3 regions of the Pseudoalteromonas sp. BZB3 genome follow, and region 1 is predicted to be linked to each of the others. Evidence: predicted binding sites of a transcription regulator. Region 1 holds the regulator's gene; each other region holds the start of a gene.
The links. Region 1 encodes sigma-54, which starts transcription at its own class of promoters, with help from an activator protein. Its sites were predicted from a motif close to GTTGGCACGNNNNTNGNNT; they were not measured.

Region 1 (6,953 bases):
CCAGAATACGCCTAACCTGAACAAACTGACCATTGTTTATTGCGTGCGTTACTTGTTGTAATTGTTGCAACGTATAGTCTTGTTCTAAGGCTTCTGGCATAGGCAATCCATTTATTAGGTGGTGTGCACCGAGAATAAAGGTTTAGGCAGTTACTGTGGGCGCCTAAAAAGAGTGCCTTAAGTTTAACGTAATTTTTGCAGAGTTACCAAGTGCTTGGTTACTCATCTTCATGAAATTTTTGTGCAATTAACTCGCCAATGGCGGTGAGTGCAGGCTGGGCATCTGGACCTTCACAGCAAACTCGAAGCTGCTTCCCATGACTGCTTTCAAGCATGAGCAAAGCGAGTACACTATCACCAGGAGCTTCTTTGTCATCTTGGTAAAGTGTGATCTGCGCATCAAACTGTTGGGCTAATTGTGCAAGTACTGTGGCTGCGCGTGCATGCAGACCACACTTGTTTTGGATTAGAAAAGTATCTTCTGCCTTAACCATGCTTTAGTCTACGTCTTGTTCGCGGTGACGTATTTGCACATTGTTATGAGTTTTAGCAAAGCTTTCACCAATGGTTTGTGCTAGGTAAACAGAGCGGTGTTGTCCGCCAGTACAACCAATTGCAATGGTTAAATAGCTGCGATTATTGCGCTCTAGATGAGGTAACCAAGTCTGGACAAAGGTTTGGATCTGCCACGTGAACTTTTGCACTATGCTGTGGCTTGCTAGATAATCTTTAACTGGTTGATCTAAACCTGTCAGTGGTTTTAGTTCAGGCTCCCAATGCGGGTTTGGTAAAAAGCGCGCATCAAATACATAATCGGCTTGTTTAGGGATCCCATGTTTAAAACCAAAAGATAAGAAAGTAATGATAAGTTGCTTATCTTTTTTGCCAAGGATCTGCTCTCGAATGGTTTCTGCTAGCTGGTGTACACTTAAATCTGTCGTATCGAGCAGCACATCTGCTCGTGTGATTAACACATCGAGTAATTTCTTTTCTTCTTTAATTGCTAAATCAAGCGGCAGGTTATTTAAAGAAAGCGGATGCAATCGGCGTGTTTCTGAAAAGCGTTTGATCAGTGCTTGGTCATCACTATCTAAATAGAACAGCGTGGGATTTGCAAAGCCTGGTAAGTATTCAAGAATATCATTAAATTCTTGTTGCTCTTTTGGCAGGTTACGAACATCGATACTGACGGCTATTTTGTCATAGTTATCAGAAACACTTCTAACCAAAGAGGGAAGGAGATTAACTGGAATGTTATCAACACAATAATAACCTAGGTCTTCCAATACCCTTAAGGCAACGGATTTGCCCGACCCTGAGCGACCACTAATGATGATCAGTTCCATGGATTCCTCTCTGTTAATTAATCTTGAAGTGCAATAAGTTGATAGAGTGCCTCATCGTCTTTTGCATGACGAAGTTGCTTGCAAAACTCTTTGTTGTTTAGTTTATCAGCAATTTCAGCTAAGGTCTTTAGATGTTCTGCATTATTACCTTCAGGTACAAGCATTGCCAAGAGAATATCGACAGGTCGGTTATCTATTGCGTCAAAATCAATACCGTTTTGATTAGTCACTAAAATGGCAAAAATAGTATCAATGCCTGTAAGGCGGCCATGAGGAATAGCAATACCTTTGCCTATGCCTGTGCTACCTAGTTTTTCCCGCGTTAGGAATGCATCTAATATTTCGTGGGCGTTATGCTCTGGAAGGTGTTGGCTCGCTAATTCACTGATGTACTCTAGCGCACGTTTTTTGCTATTAAAAAGGACCGCAGCTTTACTGCAGTCCTTGTTGATAATCGAGCTAAGTTTCATGGTTAGTGTCGAGTTAATTTCTCTTTGTGTTTGATAACTTGGCGATCGAGTTTATCAACGAGTTTATCAATGGCTGCGTACATATCAGAGTGTTCATCTGAAGCGAAAATTTCACCGCCATTTAAATGAACGGTAGCTTCGGCTTTTTGTACCAGCTTCTCAACATCTAAGATCACGTGAACGTTATTAATGTGATCAAAATGCCTTTCTAGCTTTGCAAACTTCGTGTTTACATAGTCTCTTAATGAATCTGTAATTTCTACGTGACGACCAGTTAAATTTAGTTGCATAAGCATTTTCCTTCTCTTGGTTTACGTCTTAAATCAAGCTCTTACGCTGATTTGACGGTGGAATAGAGAGTGACTCGCGGTATTTTGCAATTGTACGACGTGCCACTTTGATTCCCTGTTCTGCCAATATATCTGCAATTTTGCTGTCGCTCAATGGCTTAGCTGTATTTTCTGCAGCAATTAGCTTTTTGATCAATGCTCTAATCGCAGTCGATGAGCATTCACCTCCGTTTTCAGTGCTTACGTGACTTGAGAAGAAGTACTTCAACTCAAAAATGCCACGGGGTGTATGCATGTACTTCTGAGTGGTGACACGAGAAATGGTAGACTCGTGCATCTCGACCATCTCAGCAACATCATTCAAAACCATAGGCTTCATTGCCTCAGGTCCATGTTCAAAGAATGCCTGTTGTTGTTGCACAATGCAATTGGTAACTTTCATTAAAGTGTCATTACGGCTTTCTAAGCTCTTAATAAACCATTTTGCTTCTTGTAGGTGAGAGCGAATGAATTGGCTGTCAGTGCTTGATTTTACTGAGCGTGACATTGCCGCATAATGATCATTAACCCTAATTTTAGGCATACATTCAGGGTTTAGCTCAACAACCCAGCGACCTTTTACTTTTTTCACCGACACATCAGGAATAACATACTCAGATTCTTCACGAATAATGCTGGCGGCAGGTTTAGGATTAAGGCTGTGAATGAGTGTCATCACTTCTTTTAACTCAGGCTCTTTGAGCTTGGTCTTTTTCATGATAGTGCGGTAATCACGGCTAGCAAGTAGATCAATATGCTCGCTTAACACCATTTTTGTTTCGCTAATGAATGGCGTATCAGCCTCAAACTGGTTAAGTTGAATACATAAGCATTCTTGTAATGATCGAGCCGCAATACCGATAGGGTCAAAGAGTTGAATACGCTTTAATACAGCCTCAACTTCATCGAGTTCAATTAATTCTTCGTCATTACCTTCATTGATGCTTTCTAAGAGTTCTTCGGTACTGACGGTAAGTAAGCCTGCGTCATCAACGGCTTCAACAATGGCAACGGCAATGGCTTTATCGGTTGGGCTGAATGGCGTGAGTTCTAATTGCCACATTAAATATTCGTGTAATGTTTCAGTGGTCTCACCCTGATAAACCGTTTCGTCTTCAGGCATAGGGCCGCTACTGGTGCTCGGTGCTGCACTCATGTACTCGTCCCATGTCACATCCATCGCGAGATCGTCACTGACAGTGTCTTTACTCAGTGCTGCATCGCTATCGAGTTCGTAATCGCTGGTCGGTTCATCACCGTGACCATCATCAGTAGAATTAGAGAGTTGCTCGCTAGAGTCAGTGTCTTTGGTCGCTTTGTCTGAATCATTGCCATCAGTACTTGGCTCTAATTCCGACTCATCTACTTCGAGTAAAGGGTTGCTATCCAGCGCTTCTTGGATCTCTTGCTGTAGATCAAGTGTGCTCAATTGCAGCAAGCGAATTGCTTGTTGCAATTGTGGTGTCATGGTTAGTTGCTGCCCCATGCGCAGCTGTAGCGATTGCCTCATGTATTTCTAACAATCCTTTTTGTTATTTGGATTATGTCTTGCTTTAACTATAGACGGAATTGTTCACCTAGGTAGACGTCTCTTACGGTTTGATCAGCTAAAACTGACTCAGGCGTACCTGACGCGATTAATTCACCATGTGAAACAATATAAGCTTTCTCACAAACATCAAGGGTTTCTCTTACATTGTGATCTGTAATGAGGACACCAATGCCGCGGTTTTTTAAATGCTCAACAATTTTCTTTATATCTAACACCGAAATCGGATCAACGCCAGCAAAAGGCTCGTCTAAAAGAATAAATTTAGGGTTTGCGGCTAAAGCGCGAGCAATTTCAACTCGGCGACGCTCACCACCTGATAAAGCCATGCCCTGACTGTCCCGAATATGTTGAATATTAAACTCATCCAGTAAGTCGTCTAAAGTTTGCTCTCTTTGTACTTTATTGAGGTCTTTACGGGTCTCTAAAATAGCCATTAAGTTTTGATAAACAGTCAACTTTCTGAAGATTGAGGACTCTTGAGGCAGATAACCAATGCCCATGCGTGCTCTACTGTGCATAGGTAGCAAAGTGATATCTTCATCATCTATTGTGACTTTGCCTTTATCGCTAGGCACAAGACCAACGATCATGTAAAAACTGGTGGTTTTACCTGCGCCATTAGGACCGAGAAGACCAACAATGCTTCCGGCTTCCACACTTAGGCTGACATTTTTTACGACTTGGCGGCCTTTGTAGCTTTTTGCTAGGGCTGTGGCAGTTAACACACTCATGCTCATTGACCTTGTTCAGGGTTAGACTTTGATGCTTTTTTCTCTGGTATCAATACCGTGTGAACACGTTGCTGATTTTGTTCGTTTCGCTCAGCACTGATCAGTTGCTTCTCGATGTCATAAATAATCGCTTCAGCTTTTGTACTTTGACCTCCCAGGCTTATTTCAGCTTTGCCTTTGATGGTAAGTAGTCTATTGGCAACGTCATACCTAACTTCTTCTGCGCTGGCGCTTAATACTGTGCCATCCGGTTGCTTTTCGATAAAACGAGCTGGTTTGCCTGTTGCGACTAAAAGCTGCTTGTTTTCACCGAGTTCTTCACGCTGATGTACTTCCAATCTGTCTGCATAAATTTCACGGTTGCCATGAATGATTTCAACATTTTCTTCAAAGATACCAATGTTTGTCTTTAATTGTGCTTGCTGCTTACCTGCTTTAATTGATACTTGTGACATAGGTGCTGTTTCAGCCAAAGCAAAGTTTGAAAAGCCGAGTAGTAGCAGTGAAAGAAGTAGTTTATTGGTCATAATAAATGGTTCGCGTATGGTTAATGAGCTCAATAATTTCAGTATTGAGGTCGGCATTGAGGCCTTGTCCTTTTATATTTAAATGAGGACCCACAATTTCTACGGGTAGATCTGAGCGCATGGCGCGCTGAGTTATATCTACTTGAATATGGTCTGCGCTGATTTGGCTTATCATAGCACCTTCAGTCAGATTTAGGGCTTTAACATCTCCCTCTAAAATCAGCATATTATTTTCATATAAAGTGGCTTCATTGGCCGAAAGTTGCCAATTTTGTGGGCCATTAAACAGGGTGAATGTAGGCGAGGTAAAATGGCTAAATCCGAGCTGCTGATAAAGCTCCATTTTATTCGCTTCGACTAGATAATTTCGCATACCGGCTTCAGAATATTTAGTTTGCTTTAAATTTGTAGCAACATAATCTGGCGTGGCGATGCTCTCTTCTTCGGTCGAACTTTGCTTTTTAGGTTGATCAAAATACGGTGACCATATCCAATACATGGTCAGTGCAAAAATAATTAATAATATGACGCGGTTGACCGTCATGCGCTTGTTCCTGATGTGCCGAGTGTATGACCCTGGCACAACATGAGTAAGTCAGTTAGTTCTCTCACTGCGCCAAATCCACCAGGCAGTAAAGTCGTGTAGTGTGAAAGATTGCGAATGATTGGGTGTGCATCATTTACGGCCACTGCAAAACCCACTTGCTCCATGACTGGCAAATCAGGACCGTCGTCACCAATATAAGCAATTTCGATATCTGTCAGGTTTAGGTTGGCTTTCAGCTCTTCGTAAGCTTGCAACTTGTCTTCTTGCCCTTGGTAAATATGTTTTACTTTTAAGCTAGTCATACGTTGCTGAACAATCTGTGAATGGCGACCGGTGATGACGGCAACTTCAACGCCTGAGTTGATCAGTGCTTTTATACCGAAGCCATCTTTGGTGTTAAATGCCTTTAATTCTTCGCCGTTATTGCCAAGGTAAATACGGCCGTCAGAGAATACGCCGTCAATATCACAAATAAGTAACTTAATTTGCTTTGCTCTGGTTACTACATCCTGACTAATAGGCTGATATAAGTCGGCAAATTGCATTTAAATGACTCCTGCTTTTAATAAGTCTTGCATGTTCAGAGCGCCAATTGGGCGATTAGTTTCATCAACCACGATTAACCCATTAATGCGTTTGTTTTCCATGATGTTTAACGCCTCAGCCGCAAGCATATCAGCTTTTGCGGTTGTACATTTGACTGTCATTGCATCATCAATTTTTGCGCTGTGCAAATCGAGTTTTTGCTCAATAATACGGCGTAAGTCTCCGTCGGTAAAAATACCGGCTAAGATTCCCTTTTCATCGACGATTGCCGTCATACCTAAGCCTTTGCTCGATATTTCGAATAACGCATCTTTGATTAGCTTGCCTGTTTCGATGATTGGCATTTGCTCACCTTGATGCATGATGTCATCTAAGGTCAGTAATAAACGTCTACCGAGAGAACCACCAGGATGCGAAAGTGCAAAATCATCGGCAGTAAAGCCACGTGCTTCTAGTAGGGCAACGGCAAGTGCATCTCCCATTACCAGTGTTGCCGTCGTGCTCGCTGTTGGCGCCAATCCTAATGGGCAGGCTTCTTTTGAGACCGCGATACATAAATGAATATCTGAAAGGTTAGCCATTGAAGAATTAGGGTTGCCAGTCATGGCAATGGTTTTTGCACCAATGCGCTTTATAACAGGAATAATATTAACGACTTCGCTGGTCTCTCCTGAGTTTGAGATCAATAAAACCACATCGTCTTTGGTGATCATACCCAGGTCACCATGGCTTGCTTCACCTGGGTGAACAAAAAAAGCGGGGGTGCCTGTACTGGCGAGTGTCGCAGCTATTTTGTTGCCTATGTGTCCAGATTTACCCATACCAATGACTATGGTTCTGCCCTGGCAGTCAAAAACAGCTTGGCATGCTTCAACAAAGCTTTCATCAATATATTGTGCAATTTC
Region 2 (4,736 bases), on a different contig from region 1:
TATTAAGCGTGCTGTTGGACTGAGGTTGCCCTTTTACATTATTAACCATGATAATTGACCCTAAAATTACTCATGCCTTACTATCGGCTTGTTAGTGTATAACTTTAGCAAAAAAATTAAATATTAACCTCTACAGATTCTACATCTTTTACTCTTGCTGAGATAGTTTTTCCAGACTTTTGATTTTTAACTCTTATTTGCTCACCAATGTTCCCATCTTGGAGTGCAACGCCAGTAGTTTTTATCGTCAAAGTGCGAGTTTTAGCATAAATAGTTACGTTGTCGCCTTTGCAAACCATGCAGATATGATGGAGTCCAATGGCGGTACCTGCTCTAATTACTCTTTTACTTCTACTACCAAGTAGATATCGCTCAGCATCTAAATTACTGGCCCTGACAAAATGTTTAGGTTTAAATTCAATGCTGATAGATTCTCTGGTAATCAGCTCTCCTTTGTTAATGGCCTGAGTCGTAACGATCACAGGATGAAGTTCTTCAATTCTTACATGCACAAATTGAGTCCAGCCAGATATGTCTTCACATTTTACTTTTACAGTAACTTGTCGGTTAAAAGGCGGTTTGGCATTGGTTGAGTATGATAAAGGGCTCTCACACGCACGTTTAGACAACCGAGCATCTAATGGTAATGCTTTAATGTTTGTTTTGATATCAGGGTTTAGCTTAATTTGTTGAGTAATAAACCTTTCAGCCCCCATTTCTAAGTTGGTGTTCGTATAAATTTGTGCTTGGCTCATGTAGCTGGCTAGAAAACAAGCCATTGCACAAAAAATCTCATATGATTTGGTTTTTTTTAACAAACTCATGATGTTTCGACTATGCTTATTTGGAGAAACAAGGTATAAAGATTTTGCGTGAAATACCATATTCCTTCAAGGTACTTCTATGATTAGTATCCTTTAAAGCGTATGATATTACCAAGATGACCGTTATGTAGGAGATTGAAATGGCAGGTGTTTTAGACTCTGTAAACCAGCGTACTCAGTTGGTTGGGCAAAACCGCCTAGAGTTGCTACTTTTTCGACTGAGAGGTCGTCAAAGATTTGGCATCAATGTATTTAAAGTTAGAGAAGTGCTTCAGTGTCCGCCCCTCACCAGTATGCCGAAATCAAATTCTTACATTCGCGGCGTTGCCCATATTCGTGGTCAAACTATTTCAGTTATCGACATGTCTTTAGCTGTGGGTGGTCCACCCATCGAAAACATTAAAGATTGCTTTATTATCATTGCTGAATATAACCGTTCTGTTCAGGGCTTCTTAGTTGGTGCGGTTGAAAGAATCGTTAACATGAACTGGGAAAAAATTATGCCGCCACCAGATGGTGCGGGTAGGTACTCCTATTTAACGGCAGTTACAGAAATTGAAAACGAACTAGTCGAGATACTAGACGTAGAAAAGATTCTCAACGAAATATGCCCTGTTAATACTGAAGTCAGCGAAGAAATAGTGTCTGATGGTGAAATGCAAAAAGACCTTGGTGAGCGAATTGTATTTATCGCAGATGACTCTGCAGTTGCAAGAAACCAAGTCAAGCGTGCTTTGGAGCCATTAGGTGTTCAAACAGAATTAGCAAAAAATGGTAAAGAAGCTTTAATTAGGCTAAAAGAGATTGCAGAAGTTGATTGTCAAAATGACATAACTGAGCGTGTAGGCCTGCTTATTTCAGATGTAGAAATGCCTGAAATGGATGGCTATACGTTAACTGCTGAAATTAAAGCAGATCCAAAATTAGCCCCTTTGCATGTAATCTTACACACTTCACTAAGTGGTGTGTTTAATCAGGCTATGATTGAAAAAGTTGGCGCTGATGATTTTATTGCAAAGTTTAACCCTGATGAATTAGCAACAGCGGTTAAAAAATGGGTTCATTGTGATTAGATAACGGCGGTAGTATCTTGGAAAATAAAAACCTTCAACAAGGCGAATATGACCAGTTCAGAACCTTCCTAGAGCAGCAATGTGGTATTGTTCTTGGAGATAACAAACTTTATTTGGTAAAAAGCCGTTTAGCTCCGTTGATGGCCCGCTTTGGGGTGGACTCTCTTTCTGCGCTTGTCGCTAAAACATTGAGTCCCCATGAACGTCAGCTAAGGGCTGCTGTTGTTGATGCCATGACCACAAATGAAACTCTCTGGTTTAGAGATACTTATCCTTTTGAGTTGTTAAAAAGTAAAATTTACCCAGAATTGAAAGACACCCGTAGGGGCTTAAAAATCTGGTCAGCGGCAAGCTCTTCAGGTCAGGAGCCATACTCTATTGCGATGGCGACACAGGAGTATCAATCTCAAAACCCTGGTGCACTGAAAATGGGTGTGCAAATTGTCGGGACTGACATATCAAATACCATGCTTGATATGTGTAAAAACGCAGAGTATGACTCATTGGCTTTGGCACGAGGGTTGTCAGTTGAACGTCGTCAAAAGTTTTTTCAAGACAGTGGTAACGGCATGGCGCGAGTTGTTGATCCAATAAAGAGAATGGTTAATTTTAGGCACCTTAACTTGCTCGATTCCTACTCTTTGATGGGGAAATTTGATGTTATCTTTTGCAGAAATGTACTGATTTACTTTTCGCCAGAAGTCAAAGCTAAGATTATTTCACAGTTCGCTCAGGCTCTGAACCCTAGAGGGTATTTGTTTTTAGGGGCATCCGAGTCGATGGCAGGGCTAAGTGATGAATTCGAAATGATCCGATGTAATCCAGGGATTATTTACCGTAAGAAAACATAATAAATACTAAGCGGCAACCTACTTGCCGCTTTTTTATATCTTAGTCATTTCTCCTCAAACCTTTCTATCTATACATTACCCTCCTAACCTATTGAAATAAAATGTTCTTATATTGGCTCGTTTATTGCTTATACTTCGTAGAGTCAAATTTTTGGAGTCGTGTCATGGCAATTAGTTTTGATAAAGCACTTGGGGTTCATCAGCATACTATGTTGATACGTTCACAACGTGCAGAGATGTTAGCAAGTAATATTGCGAACGCAGACACACCAGGATACAAAGCAAAAGATATCGACTTTGCACAGGCATTCAAAGCGGCAAAGTCGTCTCAGCAACGTGGCAACATGATGCAAAGAACAGACAGTAAACATCTACATGGCGGCAGCCAGTTAAATAGTAGTGTTGAGCTATTTCGTAATCCAAATCAAGCAGATACAGGTGATGGTAACTCAGTTGATATACAAGTGGAACGAAACTTGTATGTACAAAACGCATTAGAGTATCAGGCAAGTTTGCAATTTTTAACTGGCAAGTTTAAAGGGCTAAAGAAAGCCCTAGGTAGTCAAGGAGCATAACCATGAGCTTATATAATGTTTTCGATATAGCAGGCTCAGGAATGAGTGCTCAAAATATTCGATTGAATACCACAGCGAGTAATATTTCAAATGCCAATAGCATCAGTTCTAGCCAAGATAAAGTTTATCGAGCGCGACACCCTGTATTTGCAGCTGAACTGACCAAAGCGTCTGAGGCACATGATCCAAGCCAGCTAAATGCATCGGTAGGAGTGAAAGTGCTAGGCATCGTAGAGAGTGATAAGCCATTACAGGTTGAGTACAACCCTAATCACCCTAGTGCTGACAAAGACGGGTACATCTATAAACCAAATGTGAATGTAGTAGAAGAAATGGCAAACATGATCTCTGCTTCACGTTCGTACCAAACCAATGTCCAAGTTGCTGACGCAGCCAAGCAAATGCTCAGCAAAACTTTATTACTTGGTCAGCGCTAGTGGGAGTATAGCCGATGAGTAACGATATTAATGCCGCATCTTCATATATGGATTCGTTACGTTGGTCTGAGCAAAATAAAACAACGCAGAGCGATAAGAAAAACGATGCATTGACGCAAGAAGATTTCTTTTCGCTACTTACTCAGCAACTGTCTTATCAAGACCCGAGTAAACCTGCTGATAATGACCAAATGATTTCGCAGATGACGAATTTTACGATGGCCGAAGGTATTTCTGGTTTAAATGAAAAGTTTGACATGCTGTCAGCTTCAATGACCTCTAACTCTGCATTACAGGCATCTACGCTAGTCGGCAAAAAAGCGCTATTAGAATCGGATTCGATAGACTTTGGTGATGACCAATTAGCGAAAGGCTCGATCATTGCTCAAAGTCCAGTTGAGAAACTAACGGTCAGTATATTTGATGACAAAGGCCAACTAGTTCGTCAGATGGACATGGGGGCTCAAAAAGCTGGTGCGATCCGCTTTGAGTGGGATGGTAAAAACGGTGACGGAGAAACCATGCCTGCAGGTAATTACAAAATTAAGGCCGAGGGTAGTTTGAACGGTGAATACACCAGTTTACCTATGGCCACATTCAAAAACATTGACAGTGTTAACGTAAACGGTGCTAACGGCATCATTGTTAATACGAGCTCTGGCGCAGTGAAATTATCAGACGTCGCAGAGATAGCATAGAATTTAAGTACTTAAGTAAATTTAAGTGAAAGAGGTGAAAACATGAGTTTCAATATTGCATTAACAGGATTAGCTGCGGCACAAAAAGATTTAGATGTCACAGCAAACAACATTGCTAACGTTAACACGACAGGTTTCAAAGAGTCTCGTGCAGAATTTGCAGATGTATATGCATCTTCAGTATTTAGTTCAGGCAAAACTAAAAATGGTGACGGTGCTCAAACGACTATGGTTGCTCAGCAGTTTCACCAAGGCTCGCTTAAATTTACCCAAAATTC
Region 3 (4,736 bases), on a different contig from region 1:
TTAACGACATGATCCCCTTGACGAACACGATGTCTGAATCGGGTTTTTAAGGTTATCTCTCCACCTTGTTTGAGCGCTTGCTGTGCGTTACGCACGATGTTTAAGATCACTTGTTGGATCTTAGCTTGGTCAATAACCGCATCAGGAATACTCGGATCGTAATCTTTCTTTAAGCTGATGTGTTGACCCTGTTCAAAGCTACATAGTTTGATCACAGACTCTAACAGTTGGTGGATATTGCACGATGTTTTATTAGGGAGCTGGTTAGGGCCTAATAATTTATCTACCAATTCAGTCAGTCTATCTGCTTGCTCTATGATCAGTTGTGCACATTGCTCGCGCTCTTGCTGGCAAGTCTCATACTGCAATAATTGCGCCGCTCCACGAATTCCACCTAATGGATTTTTTATTTCATGGGCAAGACCGCGGATCAGTGTGCGTGCGGCATGATATTGGTGCATTTGCTTAGAGGCTTGATCAAATTTTACTTCGTCATCAATTTTGCGACATTCAAGCAAGATGTAAGCTTGGTGCTGATGCACAATTTTGCGACTATAAATGTTCAGTGTGGCGGAGCGATTATCGATGAACACCACGTCTACTCTGTGTTGCTGGCAATCAACGCCTTCATCTAGCACGTATTGAGAGAGCTTTTCTAGGTCGATACTATGATGATTAAAAATACTGAGTAGGGGTTGATTGAGTAGGCGTTTTAGGCCCAAGCCAAACAGTTCACTACAAGAATTGTTGGCAAATTGAATAGTGTAAGCATCATCAATGACTAAGATGCAAGTTGATAGATTTTGCCAAACGTTTTCGGCAAAAGACGTTAAGGAGTGTACCATGATGGATCAGCTTTCATTGTTATGCACCAATTTGGTGCGTTTTATCATACGCCTACATTTGACTTGCATCAACGATTACTGACACTGGCTTTATGAAGGTAAAATGTGTGCTCTTTGCTTGTCACAATTTGTGTGCCTTGAGGGTTGAAAACAGCCATTTTTATCTTATGTTCACCTCGTGAGAGTGATTTAAGTACAAATGAAGTGGAAGACTGCTTTGCACCTACAGTACTGCCGTTATGGAAGAGCTGGACGGTAAAGCCTTTATGAAACCTAGGCAGCACTTGTCCACTGACATAAACGGTACCGGTGTTTTCTCTAATGGTTTGCTCATGGTTTGGTGAAGTGATATTTGCTTGATAAGAGATTTGCTTTTGGGTGTTTGATGATTGCAGAACATTGGTATTGGTATTGGTATTGGTATTGGTACTGGTACTTGGCATGACCAATGGCTTATTTAACTTTACTTCTTGCGCGCCTTTTCTGGGGGTGTCTGAGTAGACCCAATTGCCATTTTTATCTTTCCAACGATAAATTTTAGCGTCACTTGGCAGCGAAATCAGTGTCATTAAAATACATAACCCTTTTACCGTCCATTTCATTTTTTTGCCCTAACTCTTATCACACAATGCAATAAATACTTTAGTTGTTTATGAACTGCTTTACCATAAAAAAGCCCGCTTTCGCGGGCTTGAGAACACATATGATTTAGGTGCGTGTCAGTTACACGCTTGAGTGCATTTTAAACTCGTCACTTGTAGTGTGAGTTGTCATGTCCTCTAGAATTTAACTGCTAATTAAGCAATTAAACGCTGTAGTACATTTCGAACTCAACTGGGTGAGTCGTCATGTTCAGTTTTTCCACTTCTTGTGACTTAAGTTTGATGTATGCATCAATTAAGTCATCAGTGAATACGCCACCTTGGATAAGGAATTCACGGTCAGCATCAAGTGCTGAAAGCGCTTCTTCTAGTGAAGCTGCAACTGTTGGGATTTCAGCCGCTTCTTCTGCAGGTAGGTCATATAAATCTTTGTCCATTGCATCGCCAGGGTGGATCTTGTTCTTGATACCGTCAAGACCAGCCATAAGCATTGCTGAGAACGCTAGGTAAGGGTTTGCTGTTGGATCTGGGAAACGTACTTCGATACGACGTGCTTTCTCAGAAGGAACAACTGGAATACGGATTGAAGCAGAGCGGTTACGTGCAGAGTATGCAAGCATTACTGGTGCTTCGAAGCCTGGTACTAAACGTTTGTATGAGTTAGTAGACGCGTTAGCGAATGCGTTGATTGCTTTAGCGTGCTTAATGATACCACCGATGTAGTATAGTGCTTCTTCAGAAAGACCGCCGTACTTGTCACCAGCGAAGATGTTCTGGCCATCTTTACCTAGTGATTGGTGACAGTGCATGCCTGAACCATTATCGCCTACGATTGGCTTAGGCATGAAAGTTGCCGTTTTACCATATAGGTGCGCCATGTTGTGGATAACGTATTTCATTTCTTGAATTTCGTCTGCCTTCAATACCATGGTATTAAAGCGAGTTGCGATTTCGTTTTGACCCGCTGTAGCTACTTCGTGGTGGTGTGCTTCAACAACTTGGCCTAATTCTTCTAGAACTAAACACGTTGCAGAGCGCCAATCTTGTGAAGAATCAACCGGTGCTACTGGGAAGTAACCGCCTTTTACGCCTGGACGGTGACCCGTGTTACCACCTTCGTAATCTTTGTCAGAGTTCCAACATGCTTCTTGAGCATCAATTTTGTACATAGAACCAGACATGTCAGTTTTGTACTTAACATCGTCAAATAGGAAGAATTCTGGTTCTGGACCAAATAAAACAGTGTCTGCGATACCAGTTGAACGCATGTACTCTTCTGCGCGCTTAGCAACAGAACGTGGGTCGCGCTCGTAACCTTGAAGTGTTGATGGCTCAACAACATCACAACGTACGATGAGTGTTGTTTCTTCTGCAAATGGGTCTAACTTTGCAGAGTCAGCATCAGGCATTAGCACCATGTCTGATTCGTTGATGCCTTTCCAACCAGCGATTGAAGAACCATCAAACATTTTACCATCTTCAAAAAAATCTTCGTCAGCTTGGTGATGAGGAATAGAAACGTGTTGTTCTTTACCTTTAGTGTCAGTGAAACGTAGGTCAACAAACTTAACGTCGTTTTCCTTGATAAATTGTAAAACTGTATGAGACATGTGTGTCCTCCAAAACTCGTTGGGTTAGTTATTTTGCTATAACTTTCGTTATTACTGCGCAGCTATAAGCGGGTATTGTGCCAGTTTTTTATCTAAATGAATTTAAAGGTTTTTTGTGTTATTTGATTTGTGTTGCACCTTAGTGGTGCACCAACATGATCCGCAAATGCACGCTTGTGGTGCAGCTCCAGTATAGTGCATGATGCTTTTTTGCCCAGTTTTTAGTTGCAAAAATACACGCTTTAATTTCATTTCCATGCTGTATTAAGCAGCAGGATGGCTGTATTGTCATTTAAATCACATTTATAAAAGGTATTTTGTTGAGATTATTGTATTAAAGCAGGCGCTTTTATGGCGTGGTTTATTTCAGCTTCTATACTGAATTGACCCTTTATTCGTCGAATAGTGACGTCAGTTGAAAAAATAATGCTGCATAAACTTTCATCTATGGCGTTATTAGGGGATAATACGTCCCTTTTAAATTCTAGCGGCCTATTTTGGGCTGTGCTACACGATTTGGTGTATAGGATTAACCCACTCTTTCGAGTAATTATCTGAGTTATAAACATGAGCATTGAAAAATTACGTAATATCGCGATTATCGCGCACGTTGACCACGGTAAAACGACCCTAGTAGACAAGCTACTAGAGCAATCGGGCACGTTAGAAACACGTGGCGGTAATGAAGAACGCGTGATGGATTCCAACGACATCGAAAAAGAGCGTGGTATTACCATCCTAGCTAAAAACACCGCGATTGAGTGGAACGATTACCACATCAACATCGTAGACACTCCGGGACACGCTGACTTCGGTGGTGAAGTAGAACGTGTTCTTTCAATGGTTGACTCAGTATTACTTCTAGTTGATGCGCAAGAAGGTCCAATGCCGCAAACGCGTTTCGTAACGCAAAAAGCATTCGCACTAGGTCTTAAGCCAATCGTTGTTATCAACAAAATCGACAAGCCAGGTGCACGCCCTGATTGGGTAATGGACCAAGTATTCGATCTATTCGATAACCTAGGTGCAACTGACGAGCAGCTTGATTTCCAAGTTATCTACGCTTCAGCAATTAACGGTTGGGCAACGCTTGACCTAGACGAGCCTTCAGACAACATGCAACCAATGTTTGAAGCGATCGTTGAGCAAGTAGAAAAGCCAGATGCAGATCCTGCAGGCGCATTCCAAATGCAGATTTCACAGCTAGACTACAACTCATACATCGGTGTAATCGGTGTTGGTCGTATCAAGCGTGGTACTGTTAAAGTAAACCAACAAGTAACAATTGTTGGTGCTGACGGTTCTACTCGCAACGGTAAAGTTGGCCAAGTACTGACTTACTTAGGTCTTGACCGTCACGAAGCACAAGAAGCGCAAGCGGGCGACATCATTGCAATTACCGGTCTAGGTGAACTTAAGATCTCTGATACTGTATGTGATGTAAACGCAGTTGAAGCACTTCCAGCGCTTTCTGTTGATGAACCGACAGTAACAATGACGTTCTCTGTAAATACGTCTCCGTTCTCTGGCCAAGAAGGTAAATTCGTAACTTCACGTAATATCCTTGAACGTCTTCAAGCTGAGCTTGTTCACAACGTAGCACTACGTGTTGAAGAAACAGATAACCCAGATAGCTTCCGCGTGTCAGGTCGTGGTGAACTTCACCTAGGTATCCTAAT

Region 2: the regulator sigma-54 is predicted to act here: its motif matches at 2,860-2,878, upstream of flgB (flagellar basal body rod protein FlgB).
Region 3: the regulator sigma-54 is predicted to act here: its motif matches at 3,124-3,142, upstream of glnA (glutamate--ammonia ligase).

The regions. Positions count from the first base shown of each region.
Region 1 is NZ_JBECOS010000001.1:386,792-393,744, reverse strand. Features, by position in the region: gene mgtE (magnesium transporter) at 1-100, opposite strand, end outside; gene ABMY35_RS01705 (HPr family phosphocarrier protein) at 219-494, opposite strand; gene rapZ (RNase adapter RapZ) at 498-1,346, opposite strand; gene ptsN (PTS IIA-like nitrogen regulatory protein PtsN) at 1,364-1,816, opposite strand; gene hpf (ribosome hibernation promoting factor) at 1,819-2,106, opposite strand; gene ABMY35_RS01685 (RNA polymerase factor sigma-54) at 2,135-3,655, opposite strand; gene lptB (LPS export ABC transporter ATP-binding protein) at 3,703-4,428, opposite strand; gene lptA (lipopolysaccharide transport periplasmic protein LptA) at 4,431-4,955, opposite strand; gene lptC (LPS export ABC transporter periplasmic protein LptC) at 4,945-5,499, opposite strand; gene kdsC (3-deoxy-manno-octulosonate-8-phosphatase KdsC) at 5,496-6,047, opposite strand; gene ABMY35_RS01660 (KpsF/GutQ family sugar-phosphate isomerase) at 6,048-6,953, opposite strand, start outside.
Region 2 is NZ_JBECOS010000014.1:16,826-21,561, forward strand. Features, by position in the region: gene flgM (flagellar biosynthesis anti-sigma factor FlgM) at 1-49, opposite strand, end outside; gene flgA (flagellar basal body P-ring formation chaperone FlgA) at 117-824, opposite strand; gene ABMY35_RS15980 (chemotaxis protein CheV) at 965-1,897, shown strand; gene ABMY35_RS15985 (protein-glutamate O-methyltransferase CheR) at 1,915-2,748, shown strand; gene flgB (flagellar basal body rod protein FlgB) at 2,913-3,323, shown strand; gene flgC (flagellar basal body rod protein FlgC) at 3,326-3,760, shown strand; gene ABMY35_RS16000 (flagellar hook assembly protein FlgD) at 3,775-4,458, shown strand; gene flgE (flagellar hook protein FlgE) at 4,501-4,736, shown strand, end outside.
Region 3 is NZ_JBECOS010000007.1:35,454-40,189, forward strand. Features, by position in the region: gene glnL (nitrogen regulation protein NR(II)) at 1-845, opposite strand, end outside; gene ABMY35_RS05575 (DUF4124 domain-containing protein) at 914-1,447, opposite strand; gene glnA (glutamate--ammonia ligase) at 1,651-3,057, opposite strand; gene typA (translational GTPase TypA) at 3,625-4,736, shown strand, end outside.